Regions from separate parts of the Pseudomonas triticicola genome, predicted to be linked through region 1. Evidence: predicted binding sites of a transcription regulator. Region 1 holds the regulator's gene; each other region holds the start of a gene.

Region 1 (5,005 bases):
TCCAGCTCGACCAGTTGTTCGGACAGTTGCTCAAGAATCTCGCCGGCCTCAACCAGGAAATCCTGAAGGATCTCTTCATCGGCGCCGAAGCTCATTAATGGGGTGCTCCTACAGGTCTAAAAACCCAAAAAACCCGAATTCCGAAACTCTAGAATCCAAGGCTGGATAACAAATCGTCCACATCGTCCTGACCGGACACAACGTCTTCTCGTTTATCGGCATGAATCTGCGGACCTTCACCCTGCGAGAGATGTTTTTGTGGATCTTTTTCAGCAAGCATTGCGGCGCGGTCATGTTCGATGCCCGCAAAGCGGTCGACCTGACTGGCCATGAGCACGAGTTTGAGCAGATTGCTTTCGACTTCGGTGACCAATTGGGTCACACGCTTGATCACTTGACCTGTGAGGTCCTGGTAATCCTGAGCCAGCAGGATGTCATTGAGGTTGCTCGACACCGCACGGTTGTCCGTGCTGCTGCGTGACAGAAAACCGTCGACCCGGCGCGCCAGTTCACGGAACTCTTCAGCCCCGACCTCGCGACGCATGAAGCGGCCCCAATCGGCGCTCAACGTCTGCGCTTCATCAGCGAGACTGTTGACCACCGGCGTGGCGCTTTCCACCAGATCCATGGTGCGGTTGGCCGCGGCTTCCGTCAGCTTGACCACATAGCCCAGGCGTTCGGTGGCGTCGGTGATTTGCGACACTTCCTCGGCCTGCGGCATGTGCGGATCAATCTGGAAATTGACGATCGCACTGTGCAGTTCACGTGTGAGCTTGCCCACTTCCTGATACAGGCCGCGGTCACGGGTCTGATTGAGCTCATGGATCAGTTGCACCGCGTCGCCGAACCTGCCTTTTTCAAGGCTCTCGACCAGTTCGACCGCGTGTTTTTTCAGGGTCGATTCGAAATCGCCCTGTGATGATTCGTTATGCTCCATAGCTCCCCCGCGCATTCATCAGCCGATGCGTTCGAAAATCTTCTCGATTTTGTCTTTCAACGCTTGAGCCGTGAAAGGTTTGACCACGTAACCGTTCACACCGGCCTGGGCGGCCTCGATGATCTGCTCGCGCTTGGCTTCAGCAGTCACCATCAACACCGGGAGGTGCTTGAGTTTTTCATCGGCGCGCACGTGACGCAGCAGGTCGATACCGGTCATGCCCGGCATGTTCCAGTCCGTTACCAGAAAGTCGATGCTGCCGCTGTTGAGCACCGGAATGGCAGTGGTGCCATCGTCGGCCTCGACGGTGTTGGTGAACCCAAGATCGCGCAGCAGGTTCTTGATGATCCGCCGCATCGTTGAGAAGTCATCAACGATGAGGATTTTCATGTCTTTGTTCAATTCGACCTCCAAGCAGTCTTAAACGCGCCCAGCACCTGGACGCGCCACTTCAATCAATCGGCGCAGCACTTAAAGTTTGTCTGGAGCACAACGGATCGAGACCGGCGCCGTTCATCACCGCACCAGCCTCGTTTCGCAGTGTCCCCACACTGCCTTCAGCGCGCTCGCCACTCCCCCAAACGCCCCCGCAGACGGGCCGCGCACTGGCTGTGTAACTGGCTGACCCGCGATTCACTGACGCCAAGGACTTCACCGATTTCCTTGAGGTTCAGCTCTTCGTCGTAGTACAGCGCCAACACCAGTCGCTCACGCTCCGGCAAATTGGCAATCGCGTCCGCCAGCGCCGCCTGGAAGCGTTCATCTTCCAGATCGCGTGACGGCTCCATATGAGCACTCGCGCCATCCTCGTGCAGCCCTTCGTGTTCGCCGTCCTGCAACAGGTCGTCGAAACTGAACAGGCGACTGCCCAAGGTGTCATTCAGAATCCCGTAGTAATCGTCGAGACTCAATTGGAGTTCGGCCGCAACCTCGTGATCTTTAGCGTCACGGCCGGTTTTAGCTTCAATCGAGCGAATCGCGTCGCTGACCATCCTGGTATTACGGTGAACCGAGCGTGGCGCCCAATCCCCTTTGCGCACTTCATCGAGCATCGCGCCGCGGATTCGAATGCCCGCGTACGTTTCGAAACTGGCGCCTTTGCTGGCGTCGTATTTGGTCGAGACTTCGAGCAAACCGATCATCCCGGCCTGGATCAGGTCTTCGACCTGCACGCTGGCCGGCAGGCGCGCCAGCAAGTGATAGGCAATGCGTTTGACCAGTGGCGCGTAACGCTCGATCAATTCGTATTGCGCGTCACGCGCCGACTTTTTGTAAAGATTCATGCCACTGGCGGTCATATCACAGGCCCTGCGGTTTGCTGCACGAGACGCTCGACGAAAAATTCCAGATGCCCGCGCGGGTTGGCCGGCAGCGGCCAGGTGTCGACCTTCTGGGCGATGGCCTTGAAGGCCAGCGCGCACTTGGAACGGGGAAAGGCTTCGTAGACGGCGCGCTGCTTCTGCACGGCCTTGCGCACGCTTTCGTCGTACGGCACGGCGCCGACGTATTGTAGGGCGACGTCGAGGAAGCGATCCGTGACCTTGGTCAACTTGGCGAACAGGTTGCGCCCTTCCTGCGGGCTCTGCGCCATGTTGGCCAGTACGCGGAAGCGGTTCATGCCGTAGTCGCGGTTGAGCAACTTGATCAGCGCGTAAGCGTCGGTGATCGAAGTCGGCTCGTCGCAGACCACCAGCAACACTTCCTGGGCGGCGCGTACGAAACTGACTACCGAGTCACCAATACCCGCAGCGGTGTCGATCACCAGCACGTCGAGATTGTCGCCGATGTCGCTGAACGCCTGGATCAGGCCGGCGTGCTGCGCCGGGCTCAGGTGCACCATGCTCTGCGTGCCGGAGGCCGCCGGCACGATGCGAATCCCGCCCGGGCCCTGCAACAGCACGTCGCGCAGTTCGCAACGGCCTTCGATGACGTCGGCCAGTGTGCGCTTGGGTGTCAGCCCCAGCAGAACGTCGACGTTCGCCAGGCCCAGGTCGGCGTCCAGCAGCATGACCCGACGGCCAAGCTCTGCCAGCGCCAGCGACAAGTTCACTGACACGTTAGTCTTGCCGACGCCACCTTTGCCGCCGGTCACCGCGATCACCTGTACGGGATGCATGCTGCCCATGTTATTTCTTTACCTTGTCTTGCATAGACGGAGGCCACATTACTGGCTGCGCGTTCCTGATCGGAACAATGCGTGGCAGACCATCGATGTAGGTACAAAAACTGTTCATGATTACCTCAGCCAACCTGCTTGGTCGGGCTGTGATAGATATCAGCGAACATGTCAGCCATGGCTTCTTCGCTGGGTTCTTCCTGCATTTGCACGCTGACGGCGCGGCTGACCAACTGATGACGACGCGGCAGATGCAAATCATCCGGAATCCGTGGGCCATCGGTCAGATACGCGACCGGCAATTCATGACTGATCGCCAGGCTCAACACTTCGCCGAGACTGGCCGTTTCATCCAGTTTAGTCAGGATGCAGCCGGCCAGCCCGCAACGCTTGTAACTGTGATAAGCGGCGGTTAGAACCTGTTTCTGGCTGGTGGTTGCCAGGACCAGATAGTTTTTTGAGCGAATGCCACGCCCGGCCAGGCTCTCAAGCTGCATGCGCAACGCCGGATCACTGGCTTGCAGGCCGGCAGTATCGATCAAAACCACGCGTTTGCGTAGCAGTGGATCCAATGCCTGCACCAGCGACTGACCCGGATCGACGTGCGTTACCGGCACGTTGAGGATGCGCCCGAGGGTTTTCAGTTGTTCCTGCGCGCCGATGCGGAAGCTGTCCATGCTCACCAGTGCAACGTTCTGCGCGCCGTACTTGAGCACGTAACGCGCGGCGAGCTTGGCCAGCGTGGTGGTCTTGCCCATGCCGGCGGGGCCGACCATGGCAATCACACCGCCCTCTTCCAGCGGCTCGACTTCCGGTACGGCAATCATCCGCGCCAGGTGGGCCAGCAGCATGCGCCAGGCCTGACGGGGTTCTTCGATATCGGTGATCATCGCCAGCAGATCGCGCGACAGCGGGCCGGACAGGCCAATGCGCTGCAGACGGCGATACAGATTGGCCTGGGCCGGACGGCTGCCTTGCAGCTGATTCCAGGCCAGGGTGCCGAGCTGCACTTCCATCAGCTCGCGCAGGCTGTTCAATTCAAAACGCATCGACTCCAGCGCACGCGGATCGACACCCGCCGAGGCCTGCGCAGGTGCTGCGGCCGGGCGCGTCGGTGCGGCGTAGGTCGGCTCGCTCAGCGGCTCGGCAGCAGTCAGCGGCAGGCCTGCGGTCAACGGCAGCCCTGCGAACAACTGCTGATTGGTGTTGCCGTCGGCTTCGCCACGCAGGCTCAGCTCGGCCTGGGCGGTGACGATGCGCGACTGGGTCTTGCGCAGCTCGTCTTCGAGTTCCATGTTCGGAACCCGTGGCGCCAGCGCCGACAATTTGTAATCCAGAGCCGCCGTCAACTCGACGCCGCCGGCAATGCGGCGGTTGCCGATGATGGCGGCATCAGCGCCCAGCTCATCGCGAACCAGCTTCATGGCCTGACGCATATCGGCGGCGAAAAAACGCTTAACTTGCATAAACCACTACCTCAGCCGTTGGGCCCTACTGTCGCAACGATGGTCACTTGCTTGTTGTCCGGTACTTCCTGGTAGGCCAGTACATGCAGCCCTGGCACTGCGAGGCGGCCGAAGCGCGAGAGCATCGCGCGAATCGGGCCTGCTACCAGCAGGATCACCGGTTGGCCTTGCATTTCCTGACGCTGGGCCGCTTCGATCAACGAACGCTGCAGCTTCTCGGCCATGCTCGGCTCCAGCAGAACGCCCTCTTCCGAGCCTTGTCCTGCCTTCTGCAGACTATTGAGCAATATCTGTTCCAACCTTGGTTCCAATGTGATTACAGGCAGCTCGGACTCAGTGCCTACAATGCTTTGGACGATGGCGCGCGATACGCCGACCCGCACAGCGGCGACCAGCGCGGCGGTATCTTGACTCTTCGCGGCGTTGTTCGCGATCGCCTCGGCGATGCTGCGAATGTCGCGCACCGGCACGTGCTCGGCGAGCAGC
Region 2 (5,005 bases), on a different contig from region 1:
TCTCGCTGCCGTTTCTTGATAATAAAGATCGGGAAATCTATGTGTGGTTTCTGATCAGCTTTCCCTTTTATTTGTTATTTCTTTTTTTCATCACGCTCAACTTCAATCACCGCTCCCTCTACTCACCCTCGGATTTTGGCAAAGACAAAAGCTTCCTCAAGGCGACTGAACATCCGGAACGCGAGAGCGAACGAAAAGTACCGTTGCGCAAAACCGATGAACCGTGCGCTTTCGAGATAACCAGCTGCGTGGTATCCAGCAACATCGCAGGCGGCGGATTTCAGCGTCCATGCAGGATCCACAACGCGCCCGACCCACCGCTCGACCCGGAGAGCCAGACCAGCCCGGTGGTCCAGACGATCAAACTGTCACCACTGATCAGCGAACTGAACATCATCGACGCCAGAGATGTTGACGCGTCCAGAGAGTTCGATGCGATTCTCGACATTCTCCGGAGCGGTGGGAAAAAAAACCCGCGTGTTCTGGTTTTCCTGTCGAATCATGTTTCGGACTCTCCGGCACATACCGCGCTGCAACAGCTCAAACAGGCGAAGAAAAGCTCAGGTACAACGTTGTGTGTCGTTTACAACCTGTGCACTCAGACAGTCACTTTGCTGGGGCGAACAAGCTGACGGGCGACCCGCAAACAGGCAGACAAGAGAAACGGCTTGATGAATTCGATGAAAATTCCGAAAAAAAAGGCGGCCCTGAACTGGCCGCCTTTTTTATTGCGCGTGGGTCTGAGCCGCTTAGAACAACTTGCGGCCCTTGTTGGCAGCAATGCGCATGCGCAGCGCGTTGAGCTTGATGAAGCCCGCCGCATCGGCCTGGTTGTAAGCGCCGCCATCTTCTTCGAAGGTGGCGATGTTGGCGTCGAACAGTGAGTCGTCGGACTTGCGGCCAGTAACGATGACGTTGCCTTTGTACAACTTCAGGCGCACTACGCCGTTCACGTTGACCTGCGAAGCGTCGATCATCTGTTGCAGCATCAGACGCTCAGGGCTCCACCAGTAGCCGGTGTAGATCAGGCTGGCGTACTTGGGCATCAGCTCGTCTTTGAGGTGAGCGACTTCGCGGTCCAGAGTGATCGACTCGATGGCGCGGTGAGCGCGCAGCATGATGGTGCCGCCCGGAGTTTCGTAGCAGCCACGGGACTTCATGCCGACATAACGGTTTTCGACGATGTCGAGACGACCGATGCCGTGCTCGCCGCCGATCTTGTTCAGCGTCGCCAGTACGGTGGCCGGGGTCATTTCGACGCCGTCCAGCGCGACGATGTCGCCGTTGCGGTAGGTCAGTTCCAGGTACTGCGGGGTGTCGGGAGCCTTCTCCGGGGAGACGGTCCAGCGCCACATGTCTTCTTCGTGCTCGGTCCAGGTGTCTTCCAGCACGCCGCCTTCATAAGAGATGTGCAGCAGGTTGGCGTCCATCGAGTACGGAGATTTTTTCTTGCCGTGGCGTTCGATCGGGATCGCGTGCTTCTCGGCGTAGTCCATCAGCTTCTCGCGGGACAGCAAGTCCCACTCGCGCCAAGGGGCGATCACTTTCACGCCTGGCTTGAGCGCGTAGGCGCCCAGTTCGAAGCGCACCTGGTCGTTGCCCTTGCCGGTAGCACCGTGGGAAATCGCGTCGGCGCCGGTTTCGTTGGCGATTTCAATCAGGCGCTTGGCGATCAGCGGACGGGCGATGGAAGTACCCAGCAGGTACTCGCCTTCGTAAACGGTGTTGGCGCGGAACATCGGGAACACGAAATCACGCACGAATTCTTCGCGCAGGTCGTCGATGTAGATTTCTTTGACGCCCATGGCCTGAGCCTTGGCGCGGGCCGGCTCGACCTCTTCGCCTTGACCGAGATCAGCGGTGAAGGTCACCACTTCACAGTTATAAGTATCCTGCAGCCACTTGAGGATCACCGAAGTGTCCAGGCCGCCGGAATACGCCAGAACGACCTTGTTTACGTCCGCCATGCCATCACTCCACGGGGTTCTACGGAAAGCCGGGGAGTCTACCGCTCAAACGCGATAATTTACAGAGGCGCGACAGCTTAAGACGACAAAGCGACAGAATCTGTCGAGAGCGCGACGATGACCGGCGGGTCAGGAAGTCGCTGCGGCCGTGGCCGGCGTACTCGCTTGCGGCGCCGGAGCCGGGGCGGTAGCCGGTGCGACGCGCGACAGTTTCACGTTGACCCGACGGTTCTTCGCACGATTGGCCTTGCTGGTGTTCGGCACGATCGGATACTGCTCGCCGTGGAAACGCACGGTGATCTGCGATTCCTGGATGCCGTTGGCCTTGAAGAAATCCACCACCGCCAGCGCGCGGCGGCGCGACAATTCGCGGTTGGTCAGACGATTGCCGCTGTTGTCTGAGTGACCGTCGAGGTCAATGTGGTTCACCGTCGGGTCGGCCTTCATGTATTCGAGCATCACTTGCAGCTTGGCCTTGGCAGCCGGGTCCAGCTCAACGCCTTCGCCGGGGAAGCCGATCTGCGACTGCTTGATCTGGTCGAAATTCTGCGGCAGCAATTTCGCCACGCAGCCTTGATAGTCGTTGAACGCCTTGCTGAATTTCACCGGCAACAAACGCACTTCGGAGACGCGGCCATCGCCCGACGCGCGGCGTACCACCGGGCTGCGACCGTCCAGCAGACCACTGATCAGACCACCGGCCTGGGATTGCGAGCTGTTGAACAACACGTTGCCGCTGCCCAGCCGTACCGAGCCCAAATTGATATCGCCACGCCCCGGCTGCCACGGTGCAGCGGCAGCGAGCAAAGTCGCCGAACCGCCGCCAAGCATGGCGTTGTGGGCATTCAGGCGAAAGATCGCCTGCTCACCGGCCTTGCGCACGAACTCGCCCGAGCCGAAATCGGTGATCGGCTGGGTCAGGCGGCATTCGAACTGGTCGCCGGCGACCGTCCACTCAATGTTCTCCAGACGGGTCTGGTAGGTCAGCGCCATCGCGGGAAGGCTGGCAAACACACTGAGCAGGGCTAAATAACGCTGGCGCACGGGAGGCTCCATTGGCTTGTGAAACACAAACACCGATTCACACAATGTCTACGGCATACCTTCGGGATATCGGACGCGTGTGGCAAAACTTGATAGCGGGTGCCTGCAAGAGTCTTTTCCGGTAGCATTCGCCTCAGTTTGACCCGCCTGGAATCCCCTCATGTCCGACCGCCTGACCCTGCTGCGTCCCGACGACTGGCACATTCATCTTCGCGATGGTGCCGTGTTGACCAATACCGTTGCCGATGTGGCCCGCACCTTCGGGCGCGCGATCATCATGCCGAACCTGGTACCGCCGGTGCGCAACGCCGCTGAAGCCGACGGCTATCGCCAGCGCATTCTCGCCGCCCGCCCGGCCGGCAGTCAGTTCGAGCCGTTGATGGTGCTGTACCTCACCGATCGCACCCAACCGGAAGAAATTCGTCAGGCCAAGGCCAGCGGTTTCGTCTACGCCGCCAAGCTGTACCCGGCCGGCGCGACCACCAACTCCGACTCCGGCGTGACCAGCATCGACAAGATCTTCCCGGCGCTGGAAGCCATGGCCGAAGTCGGCATGCCGCTGTTGATCCACGGTGAAGTCACGCGTGGCGACGTCGATGTGTTCGACCGCGAAAAGATTTTCATCGACGAGCACATGCGCCGCGTGGTCGAACGCTTCCCGACGCTGAAAGTGGTGTTCGAACACATCACCACCGGTGACGCCGTACAGTTCGTCAACGAGGCTTCGGCCAACGTCGGCGCGACCATCACCGCGCATCACCTGCTGTACAACCGCAACCACATGCTGGTCGGCGGGATTCGGCCGCACTTCTACTGCTTGCCGATTCTCAAGCGCAATACCCATCAGGAAGCCTTGCTCGACGCGGCCACCAGTGGCAGCGCCAAGTTCTTCCTCGGCACCGACTCGGCGCCCCACGCCCAGCACGCCAAGGAAGCTGCCTGCGGTTGCGCCGGTTGCTATACCGCCTACGCCGCCATCGAGATGTATGCCGAAGCGTTCGAACAGCGTAACGCGCTGGACAAACTCGAAGCCTTCGCCAGCCTCAACGGCCCGCGTTTCTACGGCCTGCCGGCAAACACCGATCGCATCACCCTGGTCCGCGAAGAATGGACCGCCCCGACCAGTCTGCCATTTGGCGAGCTGACCGTTATCCCGCTGCGCGCCGGTGAAAAACTGCGCTGGCGCCTGCTGGAGGAACACGCGTGAGTGAAGACAATTTCGACGATGAACTGGACGGTCAAGGTGGCGGCGGGGGTTCCCGTCATCCGATGGCAGCGCGTTTTCGCGGCTACCTGCCGGTTGTCGTCGACGTAGAAACCGGTGGCTTCAACGCAGCCACCGATGCCCTGCTGGAGATTGCCGCGACCACCATCGCCATGGATGAAAAGGGTTTCGTCTACCCTGATCACACCTACTTCTTCCGCGTCGAGCCATTCGAAGGTGCGAACGTTGAAGCGGCAGCGCTGGAGTTCACCGGGATCAAGCTCGATCACCCGCTGCGCATGGCCGTCAGCGAAGAAACCGCGCTGACCGACATCTTCCGTGGGATCCGCAAGGCGCTGAAAGCCAACGGCTGCAAGCGGGCAATTCTGGTCGGGCACAACAGCAGTTTCGACCTGGGCTTCCTCAACGCAGCAGTTGCGCGCCTGGACATGAAGCGCAACCCGTTCCACCCGTTCTCCAGTTTCGACACCGCGACCCTGGCGGGTCTGGCGTACGGTCAGACTGTACTGGCGAAAGCCTGTCAGGCGGCTGGCATCGATTTCGACGGTCGTGAAGCGCACTCGGCACGTTACGACACCGAAAAGACCGCTGAGCTGTTCTGCGGCATCGTCAATCGCTGGAAGCAGATGGGCGGCTGGGAAGACTTCGACGACTGATCGTCGGCGAACAAATCCCGCGCATGAAAAAACCGGCCCACATGGGCCGGTTTTTTTCTACCTCGACGTTGCGCCTTACAGGGCGGCAGCGTTCTCGGTCAGGTAAGCCGCAA
Region 3 (5,005 bases), 1.2 Mb from region 1:
GACTTGACGGCTCAACTGACGGGAAGCCGAGTTGTCGCCGAGAATGCTCGAATCGATGTGCAACAGTTTCATGTGGGTTCTCCTGAAAGAATCGCCGGCGGCGACGGAAAGGAGACAATCCTACGCAACAAACCAATAGCTGATTAGTCGCCGACAATGCGATAGTTCGTCCCATTGATAGAACGACTGGAAACGCGCATGCAGGACCTCAACGATCTCTACTATTTCGCCAAAGTGGTCGAAGCCGGCGGATTTGCCGCCGCCGGGCGGTTGCTCGGCATTCCCAAGTCACGGCTTTCGAGAAGGATCGCCGAGCTGGAAGAGCGCCTCGGCGCGCGTCTGCTGCAACGCACCACCCGCCAACTGAATCTCACTGCCGTCGGTGAACGCTATTTGCGCCACTGTCAGGCGATGTTGCTGGAAGCGGAGATGGCTGACGAAGCGGTGGCCAGCATGTCCAGCGAACCGCGCGGGCGCTTGCGGGTGTCGTGCCCTACCGGACTTGCCCATGAAATGTTGCCGACGGTGATCAGCGACTTTCTCGGCAAGTTTCCGCAGGTGCAGCTGGAGGTCGTGCTGCTCAATCGCCGGGTCGATCTGGTCACCGAAGGCATCGATGTTGCTTTGCGTGTGCGCGATCACGGCGATGAAGATCCGTTGCTGGTCACCCGCCGCTTGCGTCAGGCGCAAGCGGTGGTGATCGCCAGCCCGGCGTTCATGCAAGGCAAGACCATCAATCATCCGCAGGATCTGAAAACCCTGCCGGTACTGGGCGCGCTGGAAGCCGATCGCATGGTGCATGTGCGCCTGCTCGATCAGCAAGGCAAGAGCGTCGATCTGAGCATGGAAGCGCGACTGGGCATCGATGATTTCGTGGTGCGCAAGGCCTGCGTCCTGGCCGGTCAGGGCTTTACTGTGCTGCCGATGATGTTCTGCGAAACCGAATTGCGTAACGGCACCCTGGTGCAAGTGCTACCGGAATGGTCATTGCCTGGCGGCTGGTTGCAAGCGGTGTATCCGCACCGGCGCGGGGTAATGCCGGCGGTGCGCGCATGGATCGATCACTTGGTCGAATCGTTCAATGCCTGCGGGGACAGATTTCTATGAAACAAGGAAGAATGAGCGAAGCCGAGGTCGCCGAGTTTTGTCTGGCCCTGCCCGGCGCGCGGGAAGATTACAAATGGAGCGGCGTGCGGGTGTTCTCGATTGCCGGCAACAAGATGTTTGCCTTGCAGGGATTACGTGGTGATTCGCTAGCATTCAAGGTCGACAAGGACCTGTTTCTCGGCCATTGCGACCGCCCGGGGATTCATCCAGCGCCGTATCTGGCACGGGCGCAGTGGATCATCATGCACCCGCCCTACCCGCTGAGTGCCGAGGAATTGCAGGGTTTGTTGCAGCGATCGCATCAACTGGTGGTGAGCAAGTTGCCTAAGAAGACTCAAATCGGCCTGCTTTTGTAAGCACGCAAATCCTGTGGGAGCGAGCCTGCTCGCGAAGGCGGTTTCTCAGGCGACTCATCAGCGAGGATGAGATTGCTTTCGCGAGCAGGCTCGCTCCCACAGGGGATTTTCGGTGGACGTTAAATCAGCGACAGCAAGTTCGATCCGAGGAAAATCTGGTCAATCCAGAACACCTGATGCAACAACACGATCGCCCAGAACAGAATCTGAAACGATACCTTGCGCGTCTTGTGCCGAAACACTTGCTGCGCGATCAAAGCACCCGGCCAGCCGCCCGCCAGTTCTACCGCATGCAGGATGTTTTCCGGGGTGCGCCAGGCATCGGTGCGGGCCTTGCGTTTGTCGGCCCAGTACAGAAAGAACGCCAGCACACTGACAATCCCGTACGCCGCCAGCGGCACCCGCGAGATGCCGCTGAGCCACATCGACAGCGAGCCGAACAGCGGCAGTGCGCAGATGATCACCAACACCGCAAGCTTCAATTTCAGATGCTGAACGCGCCCGCCTGAAGGTCGCCCCTCAGGGCGGCGCGTGCGGGAATCGTTCATGCCTTGGCCGCCGACCAGTCCACCCAGCCGAACTGCCAGGTGGCCAGAATGAACAGGCCGAACGCAATCCGGTACCAGGCAAATGCTGCATAACTGTGGCTGCCAATGAACTTGAGCAGGCCGCGTACAGCGATCATGGCGAAGATGAACGCCGTGACAAAACCAATGGCGAACACCGGGAAATCCGCCGGCACAAACAGATCGCGGTATTTGTAGCCCGAATACACCGCCGCACCGACCATGGTCGGCATGGCGAGGAAGAACGAAAATTCGGTGGCGGTCTTGCGTGACAGGCCGAACAGCAAGCCGCCAATGATCGTCGAGCCGGAACGCGAGGTGCCGGGAATCATCGCCAGGCACTGCGCGAAGCCGATTTTCAGCGCGTCGGTCCAGCGGATTTCATCGACGGTTTCGGCATGCACTTCATGCTGGCGCTGTTCGGCCCACAGCATGATGATCCCGCCGATGACCAGCGCCGCCGCCACGGTGATCGGGTTGAACAGGTATTCGTGGATCAGATCGGCAAAAATTACGCCGAGCACCACCGCTGGCAGGAAAGCGATCAGCAGGTTGGCGGTGAAACGCCGGGCGCTCGGCTGGATCGGCAGGCCGATCACCACGTCGAGGATCTTGCGGCGAAATTCCCAGACCACCGCGAGGATCGCGCCGAGCTGGATGATGATGTTGAACGCCATGGCCCGTTCGCCGCCGAAATTCAGCAAGTCGGCGACGATGATCTGGTGTCCGGTACTCGAAATGGGCAAAAACTCCGTCAGCCCTTCTACAACTCCTAGAATCAGTGCCTGCAAGGCGGTCCAAAGATCCATCAATCCCCCAGAGAGCGATGCGCGCGGGCATGCCCCGATAGTATTTTTTCGTTCACTGCGTCCAGCGTAGCCGGTAAAAGCTGTAGCGATTGCGCGCGCACAGGATCCACACGAAACGGTAAAAATTCCGTGAAATATCAAAACCGGATTCAGGTTTTCGCGCGCGGGGCCGAAATCCTAACAGACAAGCCTTAATAGCGCTCCCCGCGTTAGGCGGCTCAAGTCGCGCAATCGCGAGCCCACAGCGGTGGCTGGATGCTGGCGATCGTTTATTACAAGAACAAGAATCCGGAGTGACAGCGTTATGAACAGCTTGCGCAGTGTGTCGATCAGCCGACGCTTGTGGCTCATCTTGATCGTGGCGGTGGTCATGTTGCTGACCTTGGGCGTGCTGATGCTCAAGCAGATCCACGACGACCTCTACCACGCCAAAGCGCAGAAAACCCAGCATGTGGTGCAGACCGCCAGTGGCCTGCTGACCTATTACCAAGGGCTGGAGACCGCCGGCACCCTGACCAGAGATGCCGCGCAAAAGCAGGCGCTGACCGCGATCCGTGGCCTGCGCTATGACCAGAGCGACTACTTCTGGATCAACGACCTCACGCCCGTGATGGTCATGCACCCGACCAATCCCAAGCTCGAAGGCCAGAATCTTTCGGCGATCCGCGACCCGGACGGCTTTGCGGTGTTCAACGAGATGGTCGCCATTGCCAAGGCCAAAGGCGCGGGCATGGTCAATTATCGCTGGCCGAAACCGGGGGCGACCGATCCTGTCGCCAAGACCTCGTATGTGAAGCTGTTTGAGCCGTGGGGCTGGGTGATCGGTTCCGGTGTTTACGTCGACGATGTTCAGGCGGAATTTCAGGGACAAATGATCAAGGCGTCGGCGATCGGCCTGGCGATTGCGCTGATCATGGCGCTGCTGGTGATCCTGATCGCACGCAGCATCGTCCGTCCGTTGCAGGAGACCGTGAATGCGATGGCCAACATCGCCAGCGGCGAAAGCGACCTGACCCGCAGCCTCGATACCCATGGCAAGGATGAAGTCACTGAACTCGCCCATCACTTCAATGCCTTCACCACCAAGTTGCGTCGGGTGATTGGTGACTTGCAGGTGTCGGCCAGCGCTCTGGGGCAGTCTTCCAGCGAACTGGGCAACGATGCCTCGCAAGCGCAGCAGCGCAGTCAGCAGCAATCGCAGCAGATGGAATTGGTGGCCACGGCGATCAACGAAGTCACCTACGGCGTGCAGGACGTGGCGAAAAACGCCGAACACGCCGCCGCCGAAATGCGTGATGCCGAAGCGCAGGCGCAACAGGGGCAGATCAATATTGACGGCAGCTTGGAACAGATCGACAAGCTCTCGGGCACGATTGATCAGGCGGTGGAAGTGATCCGCACCCTGGCGGCGGAGAGCACGCAGATTGGCAGCGTGCTGGAAGTGATTCGCTCGATTGCCGAACAGACCAATCTGCTGGCCTTGAACGCGGCGATTGAAGCGGCGCGTGCGGGTGAACAGGGTCGCGGGTTCGCCGTAGTCGCCGATGAGGTGCGCTTGCTGGCCCAGCGTACGCAGAAATCGACGGCGGAGATTCAGTCAATGATCGAGCGTCTGCAGAATCATTCGGAGGCGGCTGTGAAGGTCATTGGTGACAGCAGCAAGGCATCGCAACTGACCATTGAACAGGCGGGACTGGCCGGAGCGAGCCTTAATGCGATTGGCCAGGCGTTGCGTAATCTCAACGGCCTGAATGCGTCGATTGCCAGCGCCACGTTGCAACAGGCGCACGTGGTTGAGGACATCAACCAGAACGTTACCCAGGCGGCCGGGCTTTCCCATAGCACCGCGTTGGCGGCTGAACAATCCAGTGCAGCCAGCCTGCGGCTTGGGCAACTGAGCGAACAGCTCAACGGGTTGCTGCGCCAGTTCCGCGTCTGACCGATCACCGAGGTGAGCCCACCCCTCACCCCAGCCCTCTCCCCGAGGAGAGGGAGCAGATCACTGGGCTTTTCATGATCTGCGTTCGACGCGATATTCCAGGTCGGCGTACCTCGACCAAACAACGTGATCAGTTCCCTCTCCTTCCGGGAGAGGGTTAGGGTGAGGGGCTTTTGATCGCAGATCACTGGGCTTCTCAAGATTTGCGTTCGACGCGTTATTCCAGGT
Region 4 (5,005 bases), 2.6 Mb from region 1:
GCGCTGGTTAATCTGAACCCACTTACACAGATCAACCACTTCAACGCACTGCCAAGGAATGAACCGATGAAAACTTTGACTGCCCTGTTTACCGCCGCTGCCCTGACCCTCACCGCAGGCCTGGCTCAGGCTGATGTTCGCATCGACCAGATCCCGCAACTGGTCAAGGACGGCAAGATCAAGTCGCTGGAATCGATGAACGCCGAAGCACTGAAACTGCACCCGGGCGCAACGATTACCGACACCGATCTGGATAACCACTTCAATGGTTACGAGTATGAAGTTGAACTTAAAACTGCTGACGGCAAAGAGTTCGACGTGGACTTTGATGCCACCACCGGTAAAGTGCTGAGCAACAAGCAAGACACTTGATAGACCGCTGTTAAAGAGCCGCACGATTTAACGATCGTGCGGCTTTTTTGTGGCTGCGGATTGGGGCGCAAACTTTGTGTGGTCTGTGAACTCGATCCCCCTCACCCCAGCCCTCTCCCCCAGGAGAGGGAGCCGATTTGCGGGCCGCTCAAACCCGAGTTCGACTCGGTATCGCAAGTTCGGTGCAATTCACACATTCCCTGCGGCCAGTCCCCTCTCCCTCCGGGAGAGGGTTAGGGTGAGGGGCTGACAAACCGCCACCCAAAATCAAGCACTCAACCGCGCCGTCACCTCATTCAACTGCCCCGACAACCCATGCAGGTTCTGACTGGCACTTTCGGTGCGCTGCACGTTGTCGAGGTTGGTGCTGGCAATCGCGGTGATTTCAGTCAGGTTGCGCGAGATATCCTCGGCCACTGAAGTCTGCTCTTCAGCGGCCGTGGCGATCTGCCGGTTCATGTCGCGAATCGCTTCCACGGCCAAGGTGATGCGCTCCAGCATCGCGCCGGCCTGGGTCACCTGTTCGACGCTTTCATCACTGCGCGCCTGGCCGCTCTCGATAGCCTGCGCGGCATCGACAGCGCCCGTCTGCACGTTCTGAATGATCTGGTTGATCTCGATGATCGACTCCGCCGTGCGCTGGGCGAGGTTGCGCACTTCATCGGCGACGACGGCAAAACCACGCCCGGCCTCACCCGCCCGCGCCGCTTCGATGGCCGCGTTGAGCGCCAGCAGGTTGGTCTGTTCGGCGATGCCACGAATCACTTCCAGCACCTTGCCGATACGACCGCTGTCGGTTTCCAGGCGACGAATCACCGTGGCGGTGTTGGCGATTTCGCCGCGCATCTGCGTGATCGAGTGAATGGTGGTCTGCATGACCTTTTCACCCTGCTGCGCCGACTGATCGGCATCATCCGCAGCACGCGCGGCATCGGCGGCGTGACGGGCGACTTCCTGGGCTGTGGCGGACATTTCATTCATCGCCGTGGCCACTTGATCCGTGCGGTTGAATTGCTCGCTGGTGCCGCCGGCCATGGTCGTGGCAATGGCGTTCAACTCGCCGCTGGCGCTGTCCAGATCACCGGCGCTGCGTTGCAAGCGAGTGAAGGTGTCCGCGAGAAAATCGCGCAGAGTGTTCGCTGCGGCGGCGAGGTTGCCCAGTTCATCGCGACGCTCGCTGACAACACGTTCAGCCAACTGCCCACGGCTCAAGCGGGTGACGTAATCGATGAGGTTGCGGATCGGCTCGATCAGGTTGCGGCTGACCAGCCACAGGCTCAGCAGACCGATCAACAAGCCTGACGCGAGCATCACCAACAGCCCCAGCCACACGGTGCGCTCAGCGCTGGCGCTGATCAACGCCGATTGCGCGGTGCCCTGCTCGCGCAGCTCGGCGACCAGTGCGCTCATCTGCTCGCTGGTGGCGCGATCGACGCCTTTGACCGCCGCGTCGCCGGCACTCGGATCACCACCGGCAGTGACGTAGGCATCGCGGCCTTTCTGGTAGGCCGCGCCCAACTGGCGATGCTCTTCGCGCAAGCGTTCGATGCGGGATTTGAGATTGGCCTCGATGCCTTTCTGGCCGGCCAGTTCGCCGAGAATATTCTGCACGTCGCGCTGACGCTCTTCGAACTGGCTCCAGTATTTCGCCAGATCCGCCGGTTGCTTGCCGCGCAGCAGAACGTTTTTCCATTCCTGCACCTGCACTTTGAATTGCAGGTTGGCTTCATCGATCAATTGCGAAGTGTGCAACGGGCCGGCGATCAACTGGCTATAGCTTTGCACGCCGTTGGAGAGGAAATGAAAGCAGGCCAGCGCGATCAACAATATCGCCAGCAGACTGCCGCTCAGCAGGGCGAGAATTTGCGTTCTCAGGGATTTTTGCAGCATTGCAGGGTACTCGAAGCAGGGATGAGGCACGCCCGAGCGGACGTGAAAAATGGCCGGACTTCCCTGTCGACGTACCATGGCCAAGGGCCGATGGCGCGCAACCTGACTCACCTGAGATCGGCGCGCCAGAGGGCTTCTTGAGAATCGTCCGACAGTCGGTAACGCATTGATTTGCAGTTACTTTACTGTCACAAAATGGTCATGTTGGCTTGCGATGATGCCGCTCAGGTGAACCTGAAAATCCCCCACCAGACACCCTCCTCGCAGCGAGCCGCCATGAACCACAGCCTCGATATCAGCCATCGCGCCCCGGACCTGTTTGGCTTGCTCTACGGCTTTCGCTTCCTGCCCGGGGAGCGCGGGCGCGAGATCGATTCGGCGACGGCTTTGCGCTGTTTGCAGGACGACGGTGACAGCGAAGAGTTTCTCTGGCTGCACCTGAACCTGGCCCATGCCGCGTGCGAGCGCTGGATGAAAAGTCATCTGCAATTGCCCGATGAGTTTTTCGAAGCACTGCACGAAGGTTCGCGATCGACACGCATCGAGCATGTCGATTCGGCGCTGCTGGCGGTGGTCAACGATGTGGTGTTCAACCTCAGCAGCATGGTTTCCTCCGACGTGTCGACGCTGTGGGTCTGCGTGCGCAGCAAACTGATCGTCAGCGCGCGCCTGCAACCGCTGCATTCGGTAGATAAATTGCGTTCGTCGGTGAAGGCCGGCGAGTGCTTTCGCTCGCCCTCGGAACTGCTCGTGCATTTGCTGCGCGATCAGGGCGAAGTGCTGACGCAGATCGTGCGCAAGACCAGCCTGAGTGTCGATCAGGTCGAAGACGAACTGCTCTCCTCGCGCCTGTCGACCAACCGCGCCGAACTTGGCGCCAACCGTCGCGTGCTGGTGCGTCTGCAACGGCTGTTGGCGCTGGAGCCGGGTTCGCTGCTGCGCCTGCTCAATCGTCCGCCGCCGTGGTTGCAGAAGGAGGACGTCAAGGAGTTGCGCAAATCCACCGAGGAGTTTGCGCTGATCATCAACGACCTCACCGCCCTCGGCGAACGCATCAAACTGTTGCAGGAAGAAATCGCCGCCAACCTCAACGAACAGAGCAACCGTACGCTGTTCACCCTGACGGTGGTGACAGTGCTGGCCTTGCCGATCAACATTATTGCCGGTTTTTTTGGGATGAATGTCGGCGGTGTGCCGCTGTCCCAGGACCCGCACGGATTTTGGGTACTGGTCGCGTTGGTGGCGACGTTCACCGTGATTGCCGGGCGCTGGGCGTTTCGCAAGCGTGGGGATTATTGAGCGCAAATCCCACACACAACACAGTCCTCCCTGTGGGAGCGAGCCTGCTCGCGAAGTCGGTGTGTCAGATAAATCAATGTTGAATGACATGGCGCTTTCGCGAGCAGGCTCGCTCCCACAGGGGCAATGTGCTCAATGTCAGAGCGTTGAACGTACGACCTCGCCGAGCCAATCCATAAACACCCGCACCCGCAGCGGCAAATGCCGTTGCCGCGCGTACAACAAGGAAATCGCCATCGGCGGTGCGGTGTGTTGCGGCAGTACGGTCACCAGTTCGCCATTTTCCAGATGCGGCTGCATGCCGGTGCGCGGTACCTGCGTCAGGCCGAAGCCGCCCAGGCACGCCGCTTCATAGGCGTCGGTGCTGTTTACCGTGACACTGCCGGCCATCGCCACCCGTCGCACTTCGTCACCCTCCTCATACACAAACCCTTCCGAACGCGAGCCCAGTACGCCGACGTAATGCACCAGCCGATGCTGCGCCAGATCCTCGATGGTCTGCGGCACGCCGTAACGTTGCAGGTAAGCCGGACTGGCGCAATTGACCATCGGGAAGTCGCCAAGATGCCGGGCGACCACCGACTGATCCGGCTGCGCGCCGATGCGCAACACGCAGTCGAAACCTTCGCTGAGCAGATCGACGCGGCGGTCGGTGCTGCTGATTTCCATCTGCAGATTCGGGTGGCGATCCATGAATTCCGGCAGGCGCGGCATGATCAAGCGTCGCGCGAGGATGTTCGGCATATCGACGCGGATGCGCCCGGTCAGCGAAGCCTCGTCCTGACGAAACAATCCTTCAATCTCATCCATGTGCGAGAGCAGATCTTTGCTGCGCTCGTACAGCACCAGACCATCCTGTGTGGCCTGCACCTTGCGCGTGGTGCGCTGCAACAGCCGCGTGCCGAGCAAGGCTTCGAGCGCCTGTACCTGCTCGGACACCGTGGAGCGCGGCAGGCCGAGGCTTTCACCGGCGAGGGTGAAACTCGACAGTTCGCTGACCCGGACGAAAGTGCGCAGCAGTTCCAGTTTGTTCATGACAAGCCCCGGTGATTGTTCGGCTGAGCCGATCAGTGATTCCGCTTTTGCCGTGTTTATCACCTCAGGGCGGATAAATAAACTTCTTCCATCCCCAATCAATGCAATCGAGGAAGTCAGCATGAACCGCAAAATCGCACTGATCACTGGCGCCAGTCGTGGCCTCGGCCGCAGCGCCGCCCTGCACCTCGCCGCGCAAGGCATTGACATTATTGGCACCTACAACAGCCGCGCCGACGAGGCCCAAGCGCTGGTCACTGAATTGCAGGCACTCGGCGCGAAAGCGGCGATGCTGCAACTGGACGTCGGCCACAGCGAAAACTTCGCCGCGTTTGCCGAACAGGTTGAACAAGCACTGGTGGAGACTTTTCAGCGACAGCGCTTTGATTTCCTGATCAACAACGCCGGG

Evidence for each region. The regulator FliA, encoded in region 1, starts transcription of late flagellar genes. The targets are predictions, from matches to a motif close to CTAAAGTTTNNNNNNNNNNNGCCGNTAA.
Region 2: a site for FliA is predicted at 3,078-3,105, ahead of KVG85_RS25575 (flagellar protein MotY). Genes of this name have one in related genera too.
Region 3: a site for FliA is predicted at 2,987-3,014, ahead of KVG85_RS07255 (methyl-accepting chemotaxis protein). Genes of this name have one in related genera too.
Region 4: a site for FliA is predicted at 2,377-2,404, ahead of KVG85_RS00670 (methyl-accepting chemotaxis protein). Genes of this name have one in related genera too.

Annotation. Positions count from the first base shown of each region.
Region 1 is NZ_JAHSTX010000001.1:2,801,754-2,806,758, forward strand. Features, by position in the region: gene KVG85_RS12440 (chemotaxis protein CheA) at 1-95, opposite strand, end outside; gene KVG85_RS12445 (protein phosphatase CheZ) at 149-937, opposite strand; gene KVG85_RS12450 (chemotaxis response regulator CheY) at 956-1,327, opposite strand; gene fliA (RNA polymerase sigma factor FliA) at 1,495-2,235, opposite strand; gene fleN (flagellar synthesis regulator FleN) at 2,232-3,062, opposite strand; gene flhF (flagellar biosynthesis GTPase FlhF) at 3,179-4,519, opposite strand; gene flhA (flagellar biosynthesis protein FlhA) at 4,531-5,005, opposite strand, start outside.
Region 2 is NZ_JAHSTX010000003.1:1,783-6,787, reverse strand. Features, by position in the region: gene KVG85_RS25585 (hypothetical protein) at 1-632, shown strand, start outside; gene KVG85_RS25580 (argininosuccinate synthase) at 750-1,967, opposite strand; gene KVG85_RS25575 (flagellar protein MotY) at 2,097-3,011, opposite strand; gene pyrC (dihydroorotase) at 3,172-4,218, shown strand; gene rnt (ribonuclease T) at 4,215-4,892, shown strand; gene KVG85_RS25560 (peroxiredoxin) at 4,968-5,005, opposite strand, start outside.
Region 3 is NZ_JAHSTX010000001.1:1,604,181-1,609,185, forward strand. Features, by position in the region: gene KVG85_RS07230 (FMN-dependent NADH-azoreductase) at 1-72, opposite strand, end outside; gene KVG85_RS07235 (LysR substrate-binding domain-containing protein) at 199-1,107, shown strand; gene KVG85_RS07240 (MmcQ/YjbR family DNA-binding protein) at 1,104-1,463, shown strand; gene KVG85_RS07245 (DUF1294 domain-containing protein) at 1,583-2,011, opposite strand; gene KVG85_RS07250 (undecaprenyl-diphosphate phosphatase) at 2,008-2,838, opposite strand; gene KVG85_RS07255 (methyl-accepting chemotaxis protein) at 3,143-4,777, shown strand.
Region 4 is NZ_JAHSTX010000001.1:154,218-159,222, reverse strand. Features, by position in the region: gene KVG85_RS00675 (PepSY domain-containing protein) at 67-372, shown strand; gene KVG85_RS00670 (methyl-accepting chemotaxis protein) at 640-2,262, opposite strand; gene KVG85_RS00665 (transporter) at 2,539-3,561, shown strand; gene KVG85_RS00660 (LysR family transcriptional regulator) at 3,700-4,596, opposite strand; gene KVG85_RS00655 (SDR family NAD(P)-dependent oxidoreductase) at 4,718-5,005, shown strand, end outside.